3 regions of the Streptomyces sp. NPDC085931 genome follow, and region 2 is predicted to be linked to each of the others. Evidence: riboswitches for the same ligand, from Rfam matches in the RefSeq annotation. Region 2 holds a riboswitch; each other region holds the start of a gene.
What was found. Region 2 has a riboswitch for cobalamin ahead of ACIGAN_RS15150 (energy-coupling factor ABC transporter permease). Riboswitches for the same ligand answer to the same signal wherever they lie in the genome.
Positions count from the first base shown of each region.

Region 1 (7,814 bases), on a different contig from region 2:
ACCGGCGCGGCGACAGCCTGCACAACATCCTGGACAACCCGCACGCGGGGCTGCTGTACCTGATACCGGGCGGCAAGGAGGTCCTGCGCGTCAACGGCCGGGCCCGCATCCTCACCGACGCCCCGTTCTTCGACGCCATGAGCCACGGCGGCCAACGCCCCGCCCTCGCCCTGCTGTTGGAGATCGACGAGATCTATCTGCACTGTCCCGCGTCGCTGCGCCGCTCGGGTCTGTGGGATCCCGCCTCCTGGCGGGCCGCCTGAGGACCGGGTACCCCCCTCTCGACCTGCGGTTAGGTTAGGCTAACCTTCGCTCTCGTGAGATCTGGTGAGGAGCCCGCGGGCGGACGACGTCTGCGCGGGCATGAACTGTCGGCCACGGACGTGACCGTGTCGTACGACGGTGTGGACGTCGTGCACGGCGCGGCGATCACGCTGCGGCCCGGTGAGGTCACCGTCCTGGTCGGCCCCAACGGCAGTGGGAAGTCGACGCTGCTGCGCACGGTCGCCCGCTTGCAGCGGGCCCGCCGGGCCGGACTGCGGATCGACGGCGACATCGACGGCCTGGCCCTGTCGGCCCGGGAGTTCGCCCGGCACGTGGCCCTGCTGACCCAGGGACGGCCCACGCCCAGCGGGCTGACCGTGCGCGACCTCGTCGAGTTCGGCCGCTACCCCTACCGGGGCCGGTTCGGCCGCCCCGACGCGGACGCCTCGGCCGCCGTCGAGCGGGCACTGGCACTGACCGGGGTGACGGAGCTGGCCGGGCGCGGCGCCGACCACCTCTCCGGCGGGCAGCTGCAGCGCGTCTGGCTCGCGAGCTGCCTGGCGCAGGAGACCGGCGTGCTGCTGCTGGACGAGCCCACCACCTATCTCGACCTGCGGTACCAGATCGAGCTGCTCGACCTCGTCCGCGACCTGGCCGACGACCACGGGATCGCCGTGGGCGTCGTCCTGCACGACCTCGACCAGGCGGCGGCCCTCGCCGACCGGATCACCCTGCTCGAAGCGGGCCGCATCGTCGCCGACGGCCGGCCCGAGGACGTCCTGACGCCGGAACGGCTCACGGCCGTCTACGGCATCCGGATCGACGTCGACACCGACCCCCTCACCGGCCGGCTGCGGACCCGTCCGATCGGCCGCCACCACACCCGCACCACCCGAAGCGAAAGGCTCGGCACCACCTCATGAGACGTCTCCTGCTCACCGCGGCCACCACCACCGCCGCGGCGCTCACCCTCGCCGCCTGCGGCACCACCGAGCCGGCCGCCGACAGCCCGGAGAAGACCACCGGGGCGATCAGCCTCACCGACTCCACCGGCGCGAAGGTGAAGCTGGACGGCCCGGCGAAGAAGGTCGTGGCCACCGAGTGGAACGAGGTCGAGAGCCTGATCACCCTCGGCGTCGACCCCGTGGGCGTGGCCGACGTCAAGGGCTACAAGACCTGGGACAGCGCCGTCCCGCTGAAGAACGAGCCCAAGGACATCGGCACCCGCGGCGAGCCGAGCATGGACACCATCGCCTCGCTCTCCCCCGACCTGATCGTGGCCAGCTCCGACCTGCCGGACGCGGCCGTGAAGCAGCTGCGGAAGATCGCGCCGGTCCTGGAGATCAAGTCGGCCGATGCCGCCGACCAGATCGGGCAGATGTTCGAGAACCTCGACCTGATCGCGAAGGCCACCGGCACCACCGACAGGGCCGAGGCCGCCCGCGAGAGCTTCGACGCCAAGGTCGCCGCGGGCCGCAAGACCCTCGCCGATGCCGAGCTCGGCGGCAGCTCCGTCGCCTTCGCGGACGGCTACGTGACGTCCAACCAGGTCTCCATCCGTCCGTACACCAGCGGCTCGCTCATCGGCTCCGTCAACGAAAAGCTCGGCCTGAAGAACGCCTGGAAGGTCAAGGGCGACCCGGCCTACGGCCTGGGCACCACCGACGTCGAGGGCCTGACCGCCCTGCCGAAGGACACCGCGTTCGCCTACATCGGCAACGACGGCGACAAGGCCAGCAACCCGTTCGCCGGGCAGCTGAAGAAGAACGCCGTGTGGAGCTCCCTGCCGTTCGTCAAGGCCGGCGACGTGCACCGGCTGCCCGACGGCATCTGGATGTTCGGCGGTCCCGGCTCGATGGAGGCGTACATCGACGCCCTCGTCGCAGCGCTGACGAAGTAACGCCCGCCATGGCCGTCACCGAAGCGCCCCCCGCCGTCCGTCCCACGGCGGCCGCGTCCCGGACGGGCGCGGCCGCGGTGACGGCCGGGCTCGTCCTCCTCGTCGCCGCCCTCGCGGTCGCCGACATCACCCAGGGCACCGCCGCCGTCGGACCGGCGCAGGTGCTCAAGGCCCTGACCGGGCAGGCCGATCCGGGCGACGCCTCGGTGGTGATCGCCTCCCGGCTGCCGCGCATGGCCGCCGGGATCCTGGTCGGCGTCGTCCTCGGCATCGCGGGCGCCGTCCTGCAGGCCGTCAGCCGCAACGTGCTCGCCTCGCCCGACACCCTCGCGGTCAACGCCGGTTCGTACCTGGCGCTCGGACTGGTCGGCGCCACCGGCGTCTCCCTGCCCCTGCTGGCCTCCTCGGGCGTGGCCTTCGCGGGCGGGCTGGTGGCCGCGGCCGTGGTGCTCGCCCTGTCCGGCCTCGGCACCGGCACCGTACGGCTGGTCCTGGCCGGCACCGCGCTCGCGCTGGGCCTGAACTCCCTGACGGAAGGGCTGCTGCTGCTGTTCCCGCAGCAGACGGAGGGCCTCTACCAGTGGAACCAGGGCAGCATCGGCCAGAACGGTTTCGACGGTGTCCTGCAGATGCTGCCCGTCGCCCTGGTGGGGCTCGCCGGGCTGCTGCTGGTCGCCCGCCGGGTCGACGCGCTCGCCCTCGGCGACGACGCCGCGCGCGGTCTCGGCGTGCCGGTGCACGCCACCCGCGTCACGGTGGTGGTGCTGGCGGCGCTGCTGTCCGCGGCGGCCGTCACGCTCGCCGGTCCGCTCGGCTACGTCGGGCTCTGCGCGCCCGCCCTGGTCCGTCCGCTGGCCCGCCGGTTCCGGGGCTTCACCCGCGCGCGGGCGGCGCTGCCCGCGGCCGGGCTGGCCGGGGCGGCGCTGGTGCTCGGCTCGGACGTGCTGCTGCGGTCCCTGATCCCGGCGGACACGGCGGTGGGTGTGCCCACCGGCATCGTCACCAGCCTGGTCGGGGCCGTGTTCCTGGTGGCGACGGCCCTGCGGCTGCGGGACACCGCCGGGGTGGAGCCACCGGACCGGCTGCGCATCCCCGGCCGGACGGCGTTCCTGGTCACGGTGGGGACCCTGGCCGCCGCGGTGGTGGCCGTCGCCCTCGCCGGTGTCCTGCTGGGCGACACCAAGCTCCTGCTCGGCGACGTCGCCAACTGGGCGCAGGGCCGGGCCGGCCGGACCGTCTCCTTCGTCCTGGACACCCGGGTGCCGCGGGTGCTCGCCGCCCTCTGCGCGGGTGCCGCGCTCGCCCTGGCCGGCACGCTGGTGCAGGCCGTGACCCGCAACCCGCTGGCGGAGCCCGGGGTGCTGGGCGTCTCCGGCGGCGCCGCGCTCGGTGCCGTGCTGCTGGTGACCACCGTGCCCGCCGCCGGTTCCTGGGGTGTCGCGGGGGCCGCCTTCGCGGGTGCGGCCCTGGCCTCCGCCCTCGTCTTCGGGCTCGCCGCCCGGGGCGGCTACCAGCAGAGCCGGCTGGTCCTCGTCGGCATCGGCGTGGCGGCCGGGTCGACGGCCCTGATCAGCCTGCTCATCGTGCTGACCGACCCGTTCAACGCCACCAAGGCGCTGACCTGGCTGTCCGGTTCGACGTACGGGCGCACCACGGCGGACGTGGTGCCCGTGGCGCTCGTGCTGGCCCTGGGGGTGGCCGTCGCGGTCGCCCGGCGCACCGAGCTGGACCTCGTCTCGCTGGACGGGGACACCCCGCGTCTGCTCGGGCTCGCACTGCCCCGGGCCCGGCTCGGCTTCCTGGTGGTGGGCGTGCTGCTGGCGGCGACCGCCGTGGCCTCGGCCGGCACCATCGGCTTCGTGGGCCTCGTCGCGCCGCACGCGGCCCGGGCCCTGGTGGGCCGGCGGCACGTCCGGGTGGTGCCGGTGGCCGTGCTGCTCGGCGCCGCGCTCGTCGGCACGGCCGACCTGCTGGGCCGGACCGTGATCGCCCCGGCCCAGCTGGGCGCCGGTCTGATGACGGCCGTGATCGGCACGCCGTACTTCCTGTGGCTGCTGGTCCGGAGCCGGCGGGCGGCCTGAGGCCGTGTCAGGCGCGGTCGCCGTCCCGTCGCGCCCGCGGGCTGAAGACGTACAGGCCGAGGATGTCCGGCAGCGGGGCGACGCCCGGGCCGCCGGCCCGCACCCAGGCCACGACGTCCTCGGTGGCGGCCGGGTCGTTGACCAGGCCGAGCCAGACCGGGCGGGCGCCGGCGGCCCGGCCCGCGGCGGACGGCTGCACGACGACGACGTTGGCCTGGTCGCAGACGTCGAGGCAGTCGGAGATCCGCACCGGCGCCGCCGCGCGCAGGCGCGCGGTCTGGGCCGCGTGGTCGACGCCTCTCACCTTGGGGCTGCCGCAGCAGCAGTCCCGGCAGACGACGACCCGGCAGGGCGGGGCATCGCCGCGGGGGTCGTCCAGGGGTTCGCCGGCCGGCGTCGCGGGCATGCCGCACCTGCCCTCTCTCCGGGGAGATCCGCCCCGGTGGTCCGTGGAGGAGGCGACCGCGTGAGTCTCCTGGCTCTCGGGTCGCCGCCGGTCCCGGCCTTCCCACCCGCTTGCGGGCAGTGGCCTGTCGGGACCGGCTCGCCGATCACAGTGGCGGGACCGCGCCGGATTCACACCGGCTTCCTCGTCCGCCGTCGCCCTTGTCGCCGGTCATCATTCCACGGGGCCGCGCCGGGGTCAGGACCGCCTGAGCGGGTTCGGCAGCGGCAGGTAGCGGGCGTCGGCGCCGTCCGCGCCCGTCCAGCGCAGCAGCAGGTTCGTCTTGGCGGGCAGGGTCGGGGAGGCGAGCAAGGCCGGGATCTCCGGCAGGTCGTGCCGGGCGAGTGCGCGGCGGACGGCGGGCCAGGGGTCGAAGCCGGGCCGGCGTTCGGCGAGGGCACCGGCGATCTCGGTGAGGTGGTTGACGAGCAGGCAGTACACCAGCCGTTCCCAGCCGGCCGCGCGCTCCACGTCCGGCAGCAGCTTGACGCCCTCGGCGTCCCGGTACAGCACCTGCACGGGCATGCCGGCCGTGTCCACGGCGACCAGCGTGTTCTGCAGATGGGCCTCGACGACGACGCCGTGGCCTGCGAAGGCCGCCAGGACCGGGGGCACGGCGTGCGCCAGATAGGCCTCCCACCAGGGCTCCGGGTCGGTGACCCGGTCGAGCGGGTTGCCGTCGAAGCCCTCGACGAGGGCGGCCGCGAGCAGCGGGGTCGCCCCGGGCACGAGGCGGCCGGTGAAGCCGTCGCGGACCAGGACGGCGAGGGCCTCGAAAGAGAAGCCGGCGGTGCGGTACCCGCGGTCGCCGAGCCAGCCGGGCGGGCCGTCGTACGCCGCGAAGGCCGCGCTCGTGGCGGAGTCGGTCCGGCGCAGGGCGAGCAGGTCGTGGCGCCAGAGCCGGCGGATGTCGTTGGTGATGCGCACGTCCAGGCTGAACTTCAAAAACAGGTCCCGCTCGGGGGCGTAGACGGTGCGGATCGCGGCCGTCGGCCAGGTGTCGAAGGCCGTGGTGCCGAGCCGGAGGAGTCTGCCGTCCGCGAAGGCGGGGGCCAGCTCCCGGGCGGCCAGGTCGAGCTGCCAGGGGTGGGCCGGGAGCAGCCGGTAGCCGGGCGGTGCCGTGCCGAGGGCGTCGAGCGCCGTAGTGTCGCCGTCCTCCACGACGGTGTCCTCGCGCAGGCCGAGCAGGACCAGCGGGAAGCGGGCGTACGCCTCGGGCGCGTACGGCAGCCAGGCCGCGGCGGGGCCGCCGCCGCGGGCCTTGGGGGCGGGGTGGTGCGTGTGGCCGGTGAGCAGGCACTGCTCGGACCGCCGGTAGAGGTCCTCGGGCGGGGTGGCCCCGGCGCGGGCGGCGAGCAGCGCGGCGATCACGTCCCGGCTGTCGGTCATCTCGGCGGGCAGGCCGGGATTGTCCACGCCGGTGCGCCGGCGCAGTTCCGCGGCGACCAGGCCGACCAGCTCGGCGTGGCCGAGGCGCCGCCAGGTGCCCGCCGCCTCGATCTCGGGCTCGGCGGGCCGCCGGGTGCCGCGCACGCGCAGCAGGCGGTCCGCTCCGGGCAGGTGGTGGACGCGGTGTCCGTCCTCCTCGCGCACCGGCCGGGCGACCTCGCGCAGCAGGCAGTTGAGCAGGGGCACGGCGGCGTACGCGTCGGCGAGAGAGCCGATGGCCGGGTCGTCACCGTGGGCCGAGTCGTCGTCGGCGGGCGGGGGCATGAGGTCCACGCGTTCCACTCGTCCCTACGGTCCTTCCAGCGTTCCGGGCGGAGATGATCAGTATGTCGGTCGTCGCCATTCCGCTGTGACGCCCTATTCGTACCCGAGGAGTCCGCCCGTGCACCGTCCCCCCAGCGCCGAGACCGAGGTCGCCGACGAGCTGTCCGTCGTCCGGCCCGGACTCCTGCCGCGCTACGAGGCCGAACTGCCCGGCGCCCGGGCGGCCGTGCTGTCCCGCCTGTGGCGTGGCCTGACCCATGATCCACTGCCCTGGGTGACCGGCGTGGAGCGGGGCCGGGACGGGCTGGCCCTGTCCCTCGCCGACGGCCGCCGGCTGCACGGTCCGCTGCCCGATCCGTACGCGACCGGGGCGTATGTCACGGCCGTGCGGCTCGACGGGACGGAGTACGCCGATCCGGCACGGCTGATGACCGGCCTGGGCGTGCCGCACTCGGCCTCCTTCGCGGCCGAACTCGGGCACAGCGTCGCCTCGCTGGCGCTGTCCAGGGCGGGGCAGGAGGAGGACCGCCGGGCGTGGCCGCGGCGGGACTGGGAGTGGGAGCAGCGGATCGTCGACGGGCACCCGTTCCACCCGACCTGCCGCTCCCGGCCCGGTTTCTCGGTCGCCGAACAGCTGGCCTACGGGCCGGAGCACCGGCCGGTGGTGGAGCTGGGGCTGGTGCCGGTGCCGGAGGAGGAGTGCCTGGTCACCGGTGGGTGGCCGGAGGACCTGCGGGACGGGGGGCGCGTGCTGCTGCCGGTGCACCCCTGGCAGGCGGCGCACGTGCTGAAGCGGTCGTGCGAGGTGAGCCGTCCGGCGCATCCGCTGATGTCCCTGCGGACGCTCGCCCTGCCCGGCGGGCCGCATGTGAAGACCTCGCTGAGCGCCCGGCTGACGTCCTCGGTGCGGGACATCTCGCTGCCTTCGGTCGCCGCCTCCGCGCTGCTGTCGGACTTCGCCGCGCTCCCGGCCGCGCGCACGGACGGGCTGCTGCACGTCACCCGCACCCTGGGCGCGGCGGCGGCCGGCTCGCCCGACTTCGCGGCCGTGCTGCGTCAGTCGCCGCAGGTGTACGCGGGCGGCGGTGAGCGGGTGCTGCCGGTGGCCGCGCTCGCCACCACCGAACTGCCCCGGTCCGCCGCCTGGCTGGCCGGGTTCGCCCGTCTCGCCCTCACGGTCGGGCTGCGGCTGCTGGAACTGGGCGTGGCCCTCGAGGCGCACGGCCAGAACCTCCTGGTCGTCCTCTCGGCGGCGGGCGAGCCGCTGCGGCTGGTCTACCGCGATCTGGCCGACATCCGCGTGAGTCCGGCCCGTCTCGCCCGGCACGGCATCGCGGTGCCCGAGCTGCCCGCCCGCATGGTCACGGACGACGAACGCACCCTGCGCCGCAAGCTGTTCGGTTCCCTGGTG
Region 1 covers NZ_JBITSK010000001.1:336,291-344,104, forward strand. Annotated here, with positions in the region: gene ACIGAN_RS01415 (MSMEG_1061 family FMN-dependent PPOX-type flavoprotein) at 1-263, shown strand, start outside; gene ACIGAN_RS01420 (ABC transporter ATP-binding protein) at 318-1,187, shown strand; gene ACIGAN_RS01425 (ABC transporter substrate-binding protein) at 1,184-2,164, shown strand; gene ACIGAN_RS01430 (iron ABC transporter permease) at 2,173-4,245, shown strand; gene ACIGAN_RS01435 ((2Fe-2S) ferredoxin domain-containing protein) at 4,253-4,651, opposite strand; cobalamin riboswitch at 4,714-4,839, opposite strand; gene ACIGAN_RS01440 (IucA/IucC family protein) at 4,889-6,421, opposite strand; gene ACIGAN_RS01445 (IucA/IucC family protein) at 6,522-7,814, shown strand, end outside.
Region 1: linked by a shared signal. The riboswitch ahead of ACIGAN_RS01435 ((2Fe-2S) ferredoxin domain-containing protein) and the one ahead of ACIGAN_RS15150 (energy-coupling factor ABC transporter permease) in region 2 are both predicted to bind cobalamin.

Region 2 (7,814 bases):
AACGGTGCGCGACGAGCGGGCTGTCAGGCGGCGGCCAGGTCGGGCCCCGCCTGCCGGCCGGCGGTCGGTCAGACGCGCGGCCCGGCCGCCGACGCCACCACCCGTCAGTTCGCTTAGCGGACCGCAGACGGCAGTCCGCGACCGAGCCGGGCACGGCCCGCCGACCGACGGCCCGGTCGGGCGGCGCGGCCCGGCCGTCGACGCCACCACCCATCGATTCGCCCCAGCGGACCGCAGACGGCGGACGGCGGGCCGTCAGGCCGCGGCCAGGGTCGGCTCCGGGGGCGACGCCGGTTTCTCCGCCTCGGCGAGCTGGGCCAGGAGCGTCGCCCGGGCGCGGGCCACCCGGGAGCGGACGGTGCCGACCGGGCAGTCGCTCACCGCGGCGGCTTCCGCGTACGGCAGCCCGAGCAGCTGCGTGAGGACGAACGCCTCGCGCCGCTCCTCCGGCAGCGCGGCCAGCAGCTCCTGCAGCGCGACACCGTCGTCGAAGCCGGGCAGACCGCGCGGCTGGGCGAGTTCGGCCGCCGGTTCCCAGTCCGGCAGGTCGGCCCGGCGGGGGCGTGCGGCGGTGTACCGGATGCTGTCGGCGACCGCGCGCCGGGCGATGGCCAGCAGCCAGACGCGGGCCGAGGAGCGGCCCTCGAACCGGTGCAGGCTGCCGAGCGCCCGCAGGAACGTGTCCTGCGCCAGGTCGTCCACGGCCTGCGGGTCGGCGCACAGGTGGGCGACGTACCGGATGACGTCTCGGTGCAGGGCGCGCACGAACCGGTCGACGGCCGCGGGGTCGCCGCCGCGGGCGGCCAGCGCCCAGGCGGTTATCGACGCGTCGGCGGAAGCCGTTCTCGCGTGCGCGTGGGGCAGGGCAGGAGTGATCACCTGAGGTCCTTCGGGTCTTCCGGGCCGCGGACGGGCACGGCAGGCACGGCGGCACACGGGTGCCGGGGCGTGCGCGCGGGGCCGCGCGGTCCGGTGAGCTGAGGGGGGACACGGCCGTGCCCGTGCGGCGCGCCCGCTCCGGGCAGGCAGGACGCCCGGGGCACCGGCGTACCCGCGGTACGGCCGTGAGTGACCGGAGCGCGCGGAGCCGCCCCGGTGGTGCCGGCTGCCGTCAGGCGGCAGCGGTCCCCACGGGCGGACCGCGAGAGGTGATCGCGTGGACGAGGAGAAGCAGGCGCGGGGCACGGTCGGACGACGGCCGCCGTACGCGCGCGGGCGGGGGCGGCGGCGCGGGCCGGGCGAGCAGCAGCAGCCGCAGCGGCGCGGCCAACCGGCTGCCCACGGCGCGCAGGAGCCGGAAGACGGCGCGCTCCCCGTGGCCCAGCCACAGCCCGCAGAGCAGGGCGGCCAGCAGATGGGCGGCGAGCATGCCGAGGGAGGAGTCACCGCCGGCGGCGTGCTCCATGTGCCCCGCGTGCCCCATGCCCGTGTGCAGGGGCATCGGCATGGTCGCCGGCAGGGAGTGCAGGGAACTCGTGCCGGGCGCCGCCGGAGTCGGGGCCGCTGTCCCGGGCGCCAGCGAGAAGGCCGAGTGCAGTGCCGTCTGCACCACCACGGCGATCGCGACGACGAGCCCGAGCCCGCGCTCACGTCCGGCCAGGCACCAGCCCGCGGCCCCGGTCACGGCCCAGCCGGCCAGCAGGACCGGTACGGGTACGTGATCGCCGGACATCATGACGTGGCCCAGGGCGGCGAGCACGACGCAGACGGCCGCGAACACCGCGGCCCGCATCGCGCGCACTCCCCACCCAGCCGTCATGGCGCCTCATCCTCGCACTCCGGCCCCGCGTGAACACCCCTGAGTACGGACATCGACGGGGCCGGGCACTCAACCGACCCCGTGTGAACCATGTCACAGCACGGTCCCGGCCGCGGACGTCCCGGCTTCTCGACGTTCCCGGCCCCCCGGCCGGGCCGCTTAGGGTGCTCGGCATGACGACGAACCCGGCGGCGGAGCAGGCACGGCAAGCGGACCAGGCAGATCAGGTGGACCAGGCGGATCAGGCAGATCAGGCGGATCAGGCACGGCGGATCGGCCGGCCCGCGCGGGACTACCTCTCTTCACTGTTCTCCCTGGAGGGCCGGGTCGCGGTGGTGACCGGCGGCAGCTCCGGCATCGGCCGGGCCATCGCCGGCGCCCTCGCGCACGCCGGGGCGAGCGTCGTGGTCGTGGCCCGCACGGAGTCGGCCCTGAAGGCGACGGTCGGGGAACTGACCGCCGAGGGCTGCCGCGCGGCCCCGGTCAGTGCGGACCTCGGCACGCGCGAAGGCGTGCGGACGGCCGCCGAGCGGGCGGTCGAGGCGTTCGGTGAGCCCGACATCCTCGTCAACTGCGCCGGGATCAACCTCCGTCCGCATCTGGACGAGCTCACCGAGGACGTCTGGGACGCCACGATGGCCGTCAACCTGGAGGCTCCCTTCCTGCTCGGACAGCGCTTCGGCCCCGGCATGGCGGAGCGCGGGTACGGGCGGATCCTGAACATCAGCTCGCAGCAGGCGCACCGGGCGTTCGTGCACAGCGGTGCCTACGGCGCGTCCAAGGGCGGGCTGGAGGCGCTGACCCGCTCCCAGGCCGAGGCGTGGTCGCCGCGGGGTGTCACCTGCAACGTCCTGGTGCCCGGTTTCGTCATGACGCCGCTCAACGCACGGCTGTCGTCGGACCCGGAGACGGTGGCCGGCCTCGCCGCGCGCACGCTCATCGGACGCAACGGCCTGGCCGAGGACTTCGCGGGCGCGGCCGTGTTCCTGGCGAGCCCGGCGTCGGCCTACATCACCGGGCACTCCCTCTTCGTGGACGGCGGCCTGTCCGTCCACTAGGCGAGGCTCCCGCGGCCGCCGGGCCGTCACCGGCTACCCGGCCGTCACGGCTGCCCGGCCGACACGGCTGCCCGGCCGTCACGGCCGCCCGCCGTCACGGCCGCCCGCGCGGCGGATGCGCCGACGGGCGCGGGCCGGTGCCCGGTGTCAGGCTGGGCACAGGACCTGCGAAAGGGAAGCATCGCCATGATCACCACGGAGTACGCCCCCGGTTCCCCCTGCTGGCTCGACCTCGGCGCTCCGGACGTCCGGGCCGCCGCGGCCTTCTACGGCGCCGTGCTCGGATGGGAGTACGAGTCCATGGGCGAGAGCGAGGACTTCGAAGGCGGCATGTTCCGCAAGGACGGCAAGATCGTCGCCGGCCTCGGCAGACTCACCGAGGAGGGCGCCCGCTCGGCCTGGATGCTCTACTACCAGGTCACCGACGCGGACGCGGCGGCCCAGGCCGTGCAACAGGCGGGCGGCACGGTGCGGGTGGCGCCGAGGGACCTCGACGAGTGGGGCCGGATGGCGCAGTTCAGCGACCCGCTGGGCGGCCAGTTCGCCGTCTGGCAGCCGGGGACGAGCACGGGCCTGGAACTGGTGGACCAGCCGGGTTCGCTGTCGTGGACGGAGCTGTACACGAGTGACGCCGCCGCCGCGAAGGAGTTCTACGGCGGCCTCTTCGGCTGGCAGTTCGGTGACATGCCGCTGCCGGGCGGCGGAGGCACCTACACCCTCATCACCCCCGCGGGGCTCCCCGAGGAGCGCATGCACGGCGGCCTGATGAAGGTGGACCGGGAGGCCCTCGCGCTCGCGGGCGGACGGCCGTACTGGCACCCCGTCTTCGCCGTGGACGACTGCGACGCCGCCGTGGCGAGGGTCGAGGAGAACGGCGGCAGCGTGCAGATGGGGCCGGAGGACGCGGAGGGCGTGGGCCGCCTGGCCGTCTGCCTGGACCCGGCGAACGCGGACTTCGTGCTGCTCACCCCGGCCGAGGGGTGAGGGGCCCGCGCGCCGCTTGCCTGTCGTGCGCACATGTGTCGTCCGGCGTGGCTTCCCGGATGATGCGGTCACGCAGCGCCTCCGCGCCGGCGCGGAGGGATACGTCGCGCGCGCCCCGGCTCTTGAGGGGCCGTACCGTGGGTGGTCACCGCCGCTGAGCACAATGATCATCCGGCGCCAGTATCCTGGGTCGGCTGTGGCACCCCACCAATCCCCGTGCGACCACGGGGAGTTCGGGCCGCGGCAACGAACTTCCCACCTGCATGAGACGAGGACGAGTGCTGCTAGCGGGCCGCTACCGGCTGGATGTTGAGATCGGGCGCGGTGGAATGGGGGAGGTCTGGCGGGCCTACGACGAGACGCTCGCCCGAGCGGTGGCCGTCAAGCTGCTGCTGCCCCAGGACACCGACGCCACGGCGGCCTCCCGGTTCCGCCTGGAGGCCCAGACCGCCGGGCGTCTCAACCACCCGAACCTGGTCGGCGTGCTCGACTTCGGCGAGTACGACAACCGGCTGTACCTGGTGATGGAGCTGGTCGAGGGCGACAGCCTCGCCGGGGTGCTGGCCGCGTCGGGCGCGCTCCCGGCCGGCCGGGTGGCCGACCTCGCCGCCCAGGCCGCCGCGGGGCTCGCCGCCGCGCACGGGCAGGGCATCGTGCACCGCGACATCAAGCCCGCCAACCTCCTGCTGGACCACCACGGCACCCTGAAGATCGGCGACTTCGGCATCGCCCGCTTCCTCGACGACCCCGGCGCCGCGCTCACCGCGACCGGGCAGATCGTCGGCACCGGCCTCTACCTCGCGCCGGAGCGCGCCCTGGGCAAGCCGGCCGGCCCCGCCTCCGACATGTACTCCCTGGGCTGCGTGCTCTACCAGTTGCTCAGCGGCCGCCCGCCGTTCGAGGCCGACACCGCCGTCGCGCTCCTGCACCAGCATCTCGACGCCGCCCCCGTGCCGCCCCGCGAGCTCGGCGTCGCCGGTCTGCCGCCGGCGTTCGAGAACTACCTGCTGGGGCTGCTCGCCAAGCAGCCCGAGGACCGGCCGTCGGCCCAGCAGGCCGCCGAGTGGTTCGCCGGCGGTGCCTGGCAGGGCCGGCCCGAGCCGCTGCCGGCGGCCGCGTCCCCGGCGACCTCCCCGGCGCCGTCCCCGGTCCCGGGGGCCCACGCACCGGCCGGGACCGGCGCCCCGGTCACGTACGCGCTGCCCACGGGGTCGCGCACCGCCCCGGGCGGGCGGGCCCGCCGCGCGGCGCCGCGCGGCGGGACGGGCAGCGGTCCGCAGGGCGGGCCGGGCACCCGCGCCCTGGGCGGGACGGGCAGTCGGGCGCGGGGCGGGGCGGCCAACCGTGCGCGGGGCGGCTCGGACGGCCGGTCGCGTCTGGCGGTCACGGCCGCCGCCGCGGCCCTGTTCCTCGCGGCGATGTACCTCGGCATGGTGTGGTTCGCGCCCGAGGACACCGCGACGAAGGGCACCGAACCCGACGCCTCCCCGTCCGCGAGCAGTCCGGCGGCCCCCGCGGAGCCGAGGTCCGCGGCCTCCGCCGGACCGGTGACGTCCACCGCGGGGAGCGGCGCGACGCCGGCCGCCGGCACCGTGGGCGATGTCACCCCGTCCCCCGAGGCGCCCGCCGCCCCGGGCCCGGCCGAGCCGACGCCCGGCCCGTCGAGCCCGGCACGGGAGCCGGGCGCGGGCGGCGTGGAACAGGTGGAGCAGCCGGGGCAGCGGCCTGCGCAGGTCCCGGCGGACGGCGGGGAGGACGCGGACGACGACGGTGCCGAGGGAGACGACTGAGCGGGCCTGCGCCGGTGTGCGAGCGGGCGCCCCCTCGCGCGCCCCCTGGGGCGGCTTGTCATCGCCCTTACGGCGGCCTTATTGTCACCACGCCTTGGTGAACGGGAAATCCGGTGTGATGCCGGTGCGGCCCTCGCCACTGTGAATCGGGAAGTCCGGCTCCGGCCCTCGCGGGCAGCCACTGGGTCCTCGTGACCCGGGAAGGCGGAGTCCGGGCGGTGGTACCCGTCAGCCAGGAGACCGGCCAAGGCGCGTCAACCATCCACGAGGTGCTGGAGAGGGTCTGCTGAGCCATGCACATAGCCGAGGGTTTTCTGCCTCCGGTGCACGCGGCCGCCTGGGGCGTCGCGTCGGCGCCGTTCGTCGTCCACGGAGTCCGGTCACTCACCCGTGAAGTGCGCGAGCACCCCGAGAGCACCCTGCTCCTCGGAGCCTCCGGTGCCTTCACGTTCGTCCTGTCGGCGCTGAAACTGCCGTCCGTCACCGGCAGTTGCTCGCACCCCACGGGCACCGGTCTGGGGGCCATCCTGTTCCGGCCGCCCGTGATGGCGGTGCTGGGCACCATCACCCTGCTGTTCCAGGCGCTGCTGCTGGCGCACGGCGGGCTCACCACGCTCGGCGCCAACGTCTTCTCCATGGCGATCGTCGGGCCCTGGGCCGGCTACGCCGTCTACCGGCTGCTGCGCCGCTACGGCGTGCCGCTCATGGTGACCGTGTTCTGCGGGGCGTTCGTCGCCGACCTGTCCACCTACTGCGTCACCAGCGTGCAGCTGGCGCTCGCCTTCCCCGACCCGGGCAGCGGATTCCTGGGCGCGCTCGGCAAGTTCGGGTCCATCTTCGCCGTCACCCAGCTCCCCCTCGCGGTCAGCGAAGGGCTGCTGACGGTGCTCGTGATGCGGCTGCTGGTGCAGTCCAGCAAGGGTGAACTGTCCCGGCTGGGCGTGCTGTCCGGCGCGCGCGAGGCCCGGACGGAGGCGGTGGCGCGATGAGCCGGAACACGAGGATCAACCTGCTGCTGCTGCTCGTCGTGGCCGCCCTGGCGGTGCTGCCGCTGGCCCTCGGCCTCGGCGACCACAAGGACGAGCCGTTCGCGGGCGCCGACGGCGAGGCCGAGACCGCGATCACCGAGATCGAGCCGGACTACGAGCCGTGGTTCTCCCCGCTGTACGAACCGCCGTCCGGGGAGATCGAGTCGGCCCTGTTCTCCCTCCAGGCCGCGCTCGGCGCCGGTGTCCTCGCCTACTACTTCGGCCTGCGCCGGGGACGGCGCCAGGGCGAACAGCGCGCGCTGGAGCGGGAAGCCGGGAGCGCGCCCGCCGGCGCGGCCGGGAAGCCCGCCGACGGCCGGGACTGAGCCCGGGTGCTGCCGATCGACGCGGCGGCGCACAGCAGCCGCTGGCGCCGCCGCCACCCCGTGGACAAGGCCGTGCTCGGGCTCGGTCTCACCGTGCTCGCGATCTCGCTGCCGCCCTGGCCGGGCGCGGCGCTGGTGCTGGTGACGGCCCTGGCGCTGCTGCTGGGGCCGGCGGGCGTGCCGGGCCGGCGGCTGTGGCGGGCCTACCGGGTGCCGCTGGGCTTCTGCGTCACCGGCGCGCTCCCGCTGCTGGTCCGGATCGGCGGCCCGGACGGTTTCGTCTCCCTCGCCGGTGACGGTCCCGTGCGGGCCGGGGAGTTGCTGCTGCGCACCTCGGCGGCCTCCCTGGGCGTGCTGCTGTTCGCCTTCACCACCCCCCTGTCCGATCTGCTGCCGCGGCTGGTCCGGGCCGGGGTGCCCGCGCCGGTCGTCGACGTGGCGCTGGTGACGTACCGGATGAGCTTCCTGCTGCTGGACACCGTGCGCCGCGTCCGGGAGGCCCAGGCCGCGCGGCTCGGCCACACCAGCCGGGCCGCGGAATGGCGCTCCCTGGCCGGTCTGGGCGCCACCGCGTTCGTGCGGGCCTTCGACCGTGCCGCCCGCCTGCAGGCCGGACTCGCCGGGCGCGGCTACGACGGCACCCTGCGCGTGCTGGTGCCGCAGGCCCGGGTCTCCGCCCGCTTCACGGCCGCCGGTGGTGCCCTGCTCGTGGCGCTGACCGTCCTGACCTTCGTCCTGGAAAGGCCGCTGACATGAGCGAGCCCGCCCTCGTCGCCCTGCGCGGCGCGTCCTTCGGCTACGAGGACGGCCCGCCCGTGCTCAGCGGCCTCGACTTCGACATCCGTGAGGGGCGCGCGCTGGCGCTGCTC
Region 2 covers NZ_JBITSK010000006.1:392,282-400,095, reverse strand. Annotated here, with positions in the region: gene ACIGAN_RS15175 (sigma-70 family RNA polymerase sigma factor) at 256-879, opposite strand; gene ACIGAN_RS15170 (hypothetical protein) at 1,112-1,759, opposite strand; gene ACIGAN_RS15165 (SDR family NAD(P)-dependent oxidoreductase) at 1,933-2,817, shown strand; gene ACIGAN_RS15160 (VOC family protein) at 3,004-3,801, shown strand; gene ACIGAN_RS15155 (serine/threonine-protein kinase) at 4,065-5,591, shown strand; cobalamin riboswitch at 5,670-5,855, shown strand; gene ACIGAN_RS15150 (energy-coupling factor ABC transporter permease) at 5,885-6,580, shown strand; gene ACIGAN_RS15145 (energy-coupling factor ABC transporter substrate-binding protein) at 6,577-6,945, shown strand; gene cbiQ (cobalt ECF transporter T component CbiQ) at 6,952-7,701, shown strand; gene ACIGAN_RS15135 (ATP-binding cassette domain-containing protein) at 7,698-7,814, shown strand, end outside.

Region 3 (7,814 bases), on a different contig from region 2:
CAGCCGGACGCCGACGCTGTGATGCCGCGCGAACAGGGCGAGCCGCACAGCGGCGGGGTCGGCGGGGCCGGCCGCGTCGGAGGGACCGGCCTCGTCGGTGAGGCGGGCCTCGCCGGAGGGGTCGGGCAGGCCGGAGGGGCCGAGCGGGTCGGCCGGGCCCGGCCGTACGGACGCGTCGGAGGAGCCGAGGGAGCCGAACGGGCCGGATGGCCCGACCAGGCGGAGAGGGCCGGGCGGGTCCGGTCGTACCGGTGCCACGGCGATGCGCAGGCCGTCCGGTGCCGGGCCGCCCTCGGCCGCCACGTGGACGACCTGGGCCTCACCGAGCCCCGCGCCGACATCGTGGCTGTCCTCGAAGAGACGGATGCCGAGGGCCGCGGCCCGGGCCCGCAGCTCGGCCTGGCGGTGACCGCCGGTCAGCAGGGCCCACACGGGTGTGCCGCCGATCTCCAGGGCCCGCACGAGCAGGTCCGCGACCAGCAGCACCCGCAGGTCCGTCGGTTCGGAGCCGGACGCGTGCACCTCCACGCGCGTCAGGCCCCGGCGGGCCGGGGCGGCGGCGGCCGGCTCGCCGGTACGGGCGTCGATGATGCGCAGCACGAGGCGAGCGTAGGCGGGCGGGCCCGCCCGCGCAGTCATGCGCGCCGTTTTCCGGTCACCTCGGCCCACCCGTCCCGCCACGGAGTGAGCCGTCGCTCAGTCCAGCGTGCCCAGGAACCGCACGTGGGGGCGCCCCTCGGGGCCGTCCGGGTGGACGGCGGCCCGCACCCCGTACACCTCGGCGATCAGCTCCTCGGTGAGGACGTCCGCCGGTGTCCCGCCCGCGACGACCCGCCCCGCGCACAGCACGACGACCCGGTCGCAGTACATCGCCGCGAGGTTGAGGTCGTGCAGGGCGACCACGGTGGTGACCGGCAGCCGCGCGACCAGGGCGAGCAGGCCGAGCTGGTGGTGGATGTCGAGGTGGTTGGTGGGCTCGTCCAGGAGGAGTTCGCGGGGCTCCTGGGCGAGCGCGCGGGCGATCTGGACGCGCTGGCGCTCGCCACCGGAGAGGGTGTGCCAGCGCCGGCCGGCGCGATCGGCGAGGCCGGTGCGCTCCAGGGCGGCCCGCACGGCACGCTCGTCGTCCGCCGAGGCGGGTGTCCAGGCCCGCCGGTGCGGGATGCGGCCCAGCCGTACGACGTCCTCCACCGTCAGGTCGGCCTGGGTGTCCGACTGCTGCTCGACGACGGCGAGGCGGCGGGCCACGGTACGGCGGGGCAGGTCGCCCAGCGGTGTGCCGTCGAGGGTGACGACCCCCGCGGTCGGGGCGAGCAGTCCGGCCAGCAGCCGCAGGAGCGTGGACTTGCCGGAGCCGTTGGGGCCGAGCACGCCGAGGGTGGAGCCGGGCTCCGGCGCGAGGACGACACCGTCGAGGATGAGGCGTCCGTCGGTCCGACGCCCGACCCGCTCGGCCCGCAGCCCGTCGCCCTGACAGCCGGCCCGCTCAGCCCTCTCATCCCGCTCAGCCCTCTCACCTGGCACCCCGTCAGGGAGCCCGGCCCGCTCGAGCCCTTCGCCCCGCGCCTCACCCGCGCTGCGCCCGGCCCGGCGGTCGGCGGCCCCCGCTCCCGCTCCCGTCCCGCTCACCGCGTCCTCCGGGTCCGGTACAGCACGGCCACGAACGCCGGGACCCCGATCAGCGAGGTCACCACGCCCACCGGCACCTCCCGGGGATCCAGGACGGTCCGGGCCAGCGTGTCCACCCACACCAGGAACACCGCACCGGCCAGCGCCGTGACCGGCAGCAGCCGGGCGTGCCCGGGCCCGGCCAGCGCCCGGGCGGCGTGCGGCAGGACCAGCCCGACGAAGCCGATCGCGCCGGCCGAGCTGACCAGCGCGGCCGTGAGCAGGGCCGTGACGCACAGCAGCACCAGGCGGGTGCGGGCCACGGACACCCCGAGCGCGGCCGCCGCGTCCTGGCCGAAGGCGAAGGCGTCGAGGGTACGGGCGTAGGCGAGGCACACCACCAGGGCCACGGCCAGCACCGCCAGGCACAGCCACACGTCGGTCCAGCCGACGCCGCCGAGGGAGCCCAGGAGCCAGAACAGCACGCCCCGGGTCGTCTCGGCGTCGGCGGAGGTCATCACCACGAAGGACGTGAGCGCCGAGAACAGCTGCATGGCGGCGACCCCGGCGAGGACCACCCGGTCGGTGCTGCCGCCCAGGGTGTGGCTGAGCAGCAGGACCAGCGCGAAGGAGACCAGCGCCCCGATGAAGGCGCCCGCGGAGACGGAGACGGCACCGCCGCCCGCGCCGAGCACGACGACGAGGACCGCGCCGGTGGAGGCGCCCGAGGAGACCCCGAGCACGAAGGGGTCGGCGAGCGGGTTGCGCAGCAGCGACTGCATCACCGCCCCGCACACGGCGAGTCCGGCTCCGCAGACGGCGGCGAGCAGGGTGCGCGGCAGCCGCAGCTGCCAGACGATGCCGTCCCGGATCGGTGTCAGGCCGGAATGGCCGAGGCCGAGATGGGCGGCCACCACGGACCACACGTCACCGACCCCGATGTCGGCGGGGCCGATGGTGATGGCGATCGCGAGGGAGGCGGCGAGTGCGACAGCCCCGGCCGCGCCCAGGGCGAGCCCGGCCCCGCGGCGGGACCGGGCCCCGGCGTCCGGAAGGCCCGGGGCGGTCACTTCACCAGGCCGAACCGGCGCAGCCCGGCGGCGACGCGCTCCACGCCCTCCACCGTGCGGATGGTCGGGTTCATGGCCTGGCCGCTGAGCAGCACGTACCGCTTGTGCCGGACGGCGTCCATGTTCTTCGTGGCCGGGTTGGACTCCAGGAAGGCGATCTTCTTCGCGGCCGACTCGGCGGTCTGCGACGTGCGGGTCAGGTCGCCGATGACGAGGACGTCGGGGTCGCGGTCGGCGACCGTCTCCCAGTTGATCTGCGGCCACTCCTGGTGTGTGTCGTCGAAGACGTTCCTCGCGCCGAGGGAGCGGGTGATGATGCCGGGCGCCCCGCAACAGCCCGCCATGTAGGGCGACTCGGAGTTGGCGAACCAGTACAGGAGGGTCACGTCGGAGGCGTCGACCCCCGCGGTGGCCTTCTCCATCCGCTGCCGGAGGGAGGCCACGAGCTCGTCGCCGCGCTCCTTCACGCCGAAGACGGCCGCGAGGTCGCGCACTTCCCCGTAGACCGCGTCCATGCCGAGAGCCTTGTCGCGGGCGCCGTCACCGCCGCCCGAGTTGTCCTTGCCGGCGCAGTCGGACGGGGAGACGTAGGTCGGGACGCCGAGCTTTTCGAACTGCTCGCGTGTGGCGACGCCGCCCTGGCCGAGGGTGGAGACGAAGGAGGCGGTGACGAAGTCCGGGTCCGCGTCCAGGACCCGCTCGAAGGAGGGGGTGCCGTCGGCGATGCGCGGCACGCGCGCGTTGTCCTTCTCCAGTCCCTTCAGCACGGGGTCGGTCCAGGTGGCCGTGCCCGCGAGGCGGTCGGCGAGGCCGAGGGGGAGCAGGATCTCGGTGCTGCCCTGGTCGAGGGAGACGGCGTGCCGGGGCGGGGCGCCGACCCGCACCTCGTGGCCGCAGTTGACGAGGGTGGCCGCGGCGGCCTTCGCTGGGGCGGGCTCGGCGTCGCCGCAGCCGGTCAGGAGCAGGGAGCCGGCCGCGAGCAGCACGGCGGCACGGGCGGGTGGGGCGAGGGGCACGGGGAACCAGTCCTCAGTCGTCGAGGGCCCGATCGCGGAGCCCGGTCGTACGGTGCTCCCCCGCCGCGCACCGGCCGCGGGGGCCGCCAGCAGGTCTTCGGACTCGGGTTCACCCGGAGCGGAGCGCCTTCCCGGACGTCCGTGCCGGAGTCCAGTGGCCGAGGCCCCGCCCGTCCCCCTCACCGCTGCGCGTCAGTTCCGGATTTCCACCGGATTCCCTGACCCACGTACATGGGTTCGACTGGCCTCGGCAAGCTATCACGGCGGTTCGCGGGGAATCAGCGCGCGCCCCGCGTCGTTGCCCGGACAGCAGTTCAGCCACGACGTTCCGAGGAGGCCGCCGGTGTACGGCGACGACGCAACGGTCCGCAGGATTCTCGACGAGCTCGGCGACACCTGGGCCGTGGTGGGCCTGTCGTCCAACCGGCAGCGCGCGGCGTACGGCGTCGCGGCCGTGCTCCAGCGCTACGGCAAGCGGGTCGTGCCGGTGCATCCGAAGGCCGAGCCGGTGCACGGCGAGCAGGGGTACGCGAGCCTGGCGGACATCCCCTTCGACGTGGACGTCGTGGACGTCTTCGTCAACAGCGAGCTGGCCGGAGCCGTCGCGGACGAGGCGGTCGCCAAGGGCGCCGAGGGCGTCTGGTTCCAGCTGGGCGTCGTCGACGAGGCGGCTTTCGAGCGGACCCGGGCCGCGGGCTTGGAGATGGTGATGGACCGCTGCCCGGCGATCGAGATCCCGCGGCTCGGCCGGGGCGGCGCGCAGGGTTCCTGAGGCGCTCCCCGGACGGGCGCCCCGAACGTGCCCGTCCCCGGGCGGGGGCCTCCATAATGAGCGGCATGACCCAGCCACCGCCGCCTGCCGACTCCGGCGCCCCGCAACGCGTTCCGGTCGTCATCGTGGGCGCCGGCCCCGCCGGTCTGACCGTCGGCAACATCCTGCAGGCCGCCGGGGTGGACTGCCTGGTCCTGGAGACCGAGACGCGCAAGTTCATCGAACAGCGGCCCCGGGCCGGGGTCATCGAGGAGTGGGCCGTACGGGGGCTGGAGAAGCGGGGCCTCGCCCGCAATCTGCTGGACCGGGCGGAACTGCACACCGCGTGCGAGTTCCGCTTCGACGGGGAGCGCTACCGCTTCTCCTACGGCGAGCTGACGGGCAGCCATCACTTCGTCTACCCGCAGCCGTTGCTGGTGACGGACCTGGTCCGCGAGTACGCCGAAGTGCGCGGCGGCCGGATCGTCTTCGGCGTCCGGGACGTACGGTTGCACGACCTCGACTCCGACCGGCCCTCGGTGTCGTACGCCTGCCCGGACACGGGCGAACGGCAGGTCGTGCGCACGGAGTTCGTCGCCGGGTGCGACGGGGCGCGCGGGGTGACCCGGGCGTCGCTGCCCCCGGACCGGGTCCGGATCGCCCGGCACGACTACGGCATCGGCTGGCTGGCCCTGCTCGCCGAGGCCCCGCCGTCCGCGGACTGCGTGCTGTTCGGCTGTCACGCCCGCGGGTTCGCCGGCCAGATGCCGCGCAGCCCGGAGGTGACCCGCTACTACCTGCAGTGCCCGCCGGGCGACGACCCGGAGAACTGGCCGCACGAGCGGGTCTGGGCGGAGCTCCGGGAGCGGCTCGGGGCGTCCGGCGCGCCGCCGCTGACGGAGGGGCGGCTGATCGAGAAGCGTGTGCTGGACATGCACGACTACGTGGTCGAGCCGATGGTGCACGGCCGGCTCTTCCTGGCCGGTGACGCGGCCCATCTGGTCGCGCCCATCGCCGCCAAGGGCATGAACCTCGCCCTGCACGACGCCTTCCTGCTGGGTGACGCGCTGGTGGACCGGCTGACCCGGGGCGAGGGCGGCGGCCTGGCCGGCTATGCCCGGGCCTGTCTGCGGCGCGTGTGGGACTACCAGGAGTTCTCGCAGTGGCTGTCCGAGGTGTACCACGGCACGGCGGCGGGTGATCCGTTCCGCGCGGGCACCACGCTGGCCCGGCTGCGCCGCCTGTTCACCTCGCCCGCGGCGGCGGCCGCCTTCGCCGAGCAGTACCTGGGGACGGCCGCACGCTACTGACTTGTCGTGCGACGGCCGCACGATACTGACTCGGTCGTGCGACGGCCACGCGCTATGGACTCGGTCGTGCGACGGCCGCGCGGTCCTGACTCAGTCCTACGACGCGCCGCGCGGTCCTGACTCAGTCGTGCGGGGGACGGTCGGCGATCCGGTGGTCCGCCACGTTCAGCGCCTCGTCCACGAGCCGGCGCAGATGGCCGTCGCGGAGTGAGTAGACGACCCGGCGGCCCTCCTTGCGGGTGTTCACCAGGCCGGCCAGGCGCAGTCGGGCCAGGTGCTGGCTGACGGCCGGGCGGGCCGCCCCGCACGCCTCGGTGAGCGTCGTGACATCGGCCTCTCCCCCGCTCAGCACGTGCAGCAGGGCGAGCCGGGTCCGGTCCCCGAGCAGCGCCAGCCGTTCGGCGGCCAGCGCGAACTGCTCCTCGCCGGGGCTGCGCTGATGCGCATGGTGCGCAGATGACAGGTGCATGCGTGCGCTCATACGCACATAATGGCGCCGAGGACGCGTGCGCGTCCACTCGCCCGCACCGGAAGGGAACCCCCGTGAGCGACCGGCACGAGCACTCCCACCCGCACAGCCGCCCCCACGACCACGGGCACGCCCACGCACACGCCCACGTCCACGTCCACGTCCACGGCCGTGCGCGCGACGGCCGGCACGGCCTGCGCCACCGCCTGGCGCACCTGCTCACCCCGCACTCCCACGAGACGGCCGACAAGGTCGACTCCGCGCTGGAGTCCTCCGCGCGCGGCATGCGGGCGCTGTGGGTCTCGCTCGCGGTGCTCGGCGCGACGGCGCTGGCCCAGGCGTTCGTGGTGGCCGCCTCCGGTTCGGTGGCGCTGCTCGGGGACACGGTGCACAACACCGCGGACGCGCTGACCGCCGTGCCGCTCGGCATCGCCTTCGTGCTGGGGCGGCGGGCGGCCACGCGCCGCTTCACCTACGGCTACGGCCGGGCCGAGGACCTGGCAGGCCTGGTGATCGTGCTGACGATCGCGGCGTCGGCGGTCTTCGCCGGCTGGACCGCGGTCGACCGGCTGCTCGACCCGCGCCCGGTGGAGCACGTCCCGGCGGTCGCCGTGGCCGCGCTGGTGGGCTTCGCGGGCAACGAGTGGGTGGCCCGCTACCGCATCCGCGTGGGCCGTGCGATCGGTTCGGCGGCGCTGGTCGCCGACGGACTGCACGCCCGCACGGACGGCTTCACGTCCCTGGCCGTGCTGCTGGGGGCCGGCGGCTCGGCCCTGGGCCTGCACCTGGCCGACCCGGTCGTCGGCCTGGCCATCACGGCGGCGATCGCGCTGGTCCTGCGGGACGCGGCCCGGGAGGTGTTCCGGCGGGTGCTGGACGCCGTCGACCCGGCCCTGGTCGACCGGGCCGAGCGGGCGCTGGCCGAGGTTCCCGGCGTGCGCGGGGTGGGTGAGCTGCGGCTGCGCTGGATCGGCCACCGGCTGCGCGCCGAGGTGGCGGTCGTGGTGGACGGGGACGTCACGGTGCGCGAGGCCCACCGGATCGCCGTCGACGCCGAGCACGCGCTGCTGCACGCGGTGCCCCGCCTGACCGCGGCCCTGGTGCACGCGGACCCGGAGCCGGTCCCCGGCGAGAGCGACCCACATCTGCCGCTGGCGCACCACACGGCGGCGTAGGTCAGGCCACTCCGAGCCCCTCCACGACCTCGGCGCCCGGCAGCTCCGCGAACGCCTTGCCCGGCACCAGGAGCTTGCCCCGCCGCCGGCCGCTGCCGACCAACACGTACGGCAGGTCGACGACGGCGGCGTCCACCAGTACGGGCCAGCCCGCCGGCAGGCCCAGCGGGGTGATGCCGCCGTACTCCATGCCGGTCTCGCCGGTGGCCGTGTCCATCGGGGCGAAGGAGGCCTTGCGGGCGCCGAGCCGGCGGCGCACGGTGTTGTTCACGTCGACCCGGGTGGTGGACAGCACGACACAGGCGGCGCGGGTGGCCTCGCCGCCGCGCTTGCCGGTGACCACCACGCAGTTCGCCGACCTCTCCAGCAGCTCCCGGCCGTAGTGCTCCACGAAGGTGGCCGTGTCGGCCCATTC
Region 3 covers NZ_JBITSK010000012.1:3,503-11,316, reverse strand. Annotated here, with positions in the region: gene ACIGAN_RS24380 (hypothetical protein) at 1-639, opposite strand, end outside; gene ACIGAN_RS24375 (ABC transporter ATP-binding protein) at 697-1,524, opposite strand; gene ACIGAN_RS24370 (FecCD family ABC transporter permease) at 1,626-2,678, opposite strand; gene ACIGAN_RS24365 (ABC transporter substrate-binding protein) at 2,675-3,694, opposite strand; cobalamin riboswitch at 3,765-3,955, opposite strand; gene ACIGAN_RS24360 (CoA-binding protein) at 4,038-4,466, shown strand; gene ACIGAN_RS24355 (4-hydroxybenzoate 3-monooxygenase) at 4,532-5,755, shown strand; gene ACIGAN_RS24350 (ArsR/SmtB family transcription factor) at 5,877-6,236, opposite strand; gene ACIGAN_RS24345 (cation diffusion facilitator family transporter) at 6,299-7,399, shown strand; gene ACIGAN_RS24340 (YbaK/EbsC family protein) at 7,401-7,814, opposite strand, start outside.
Region 3: linked by a shared signal. The riboswitch ahead of ACIGAN_RS24365 (ABC transporter substrate-binding protein) and the one ahead of ACIGAN_RS15150 (energy-coupling factor ABC transporter permease) in region 2 are both predicted to bind cobalamin.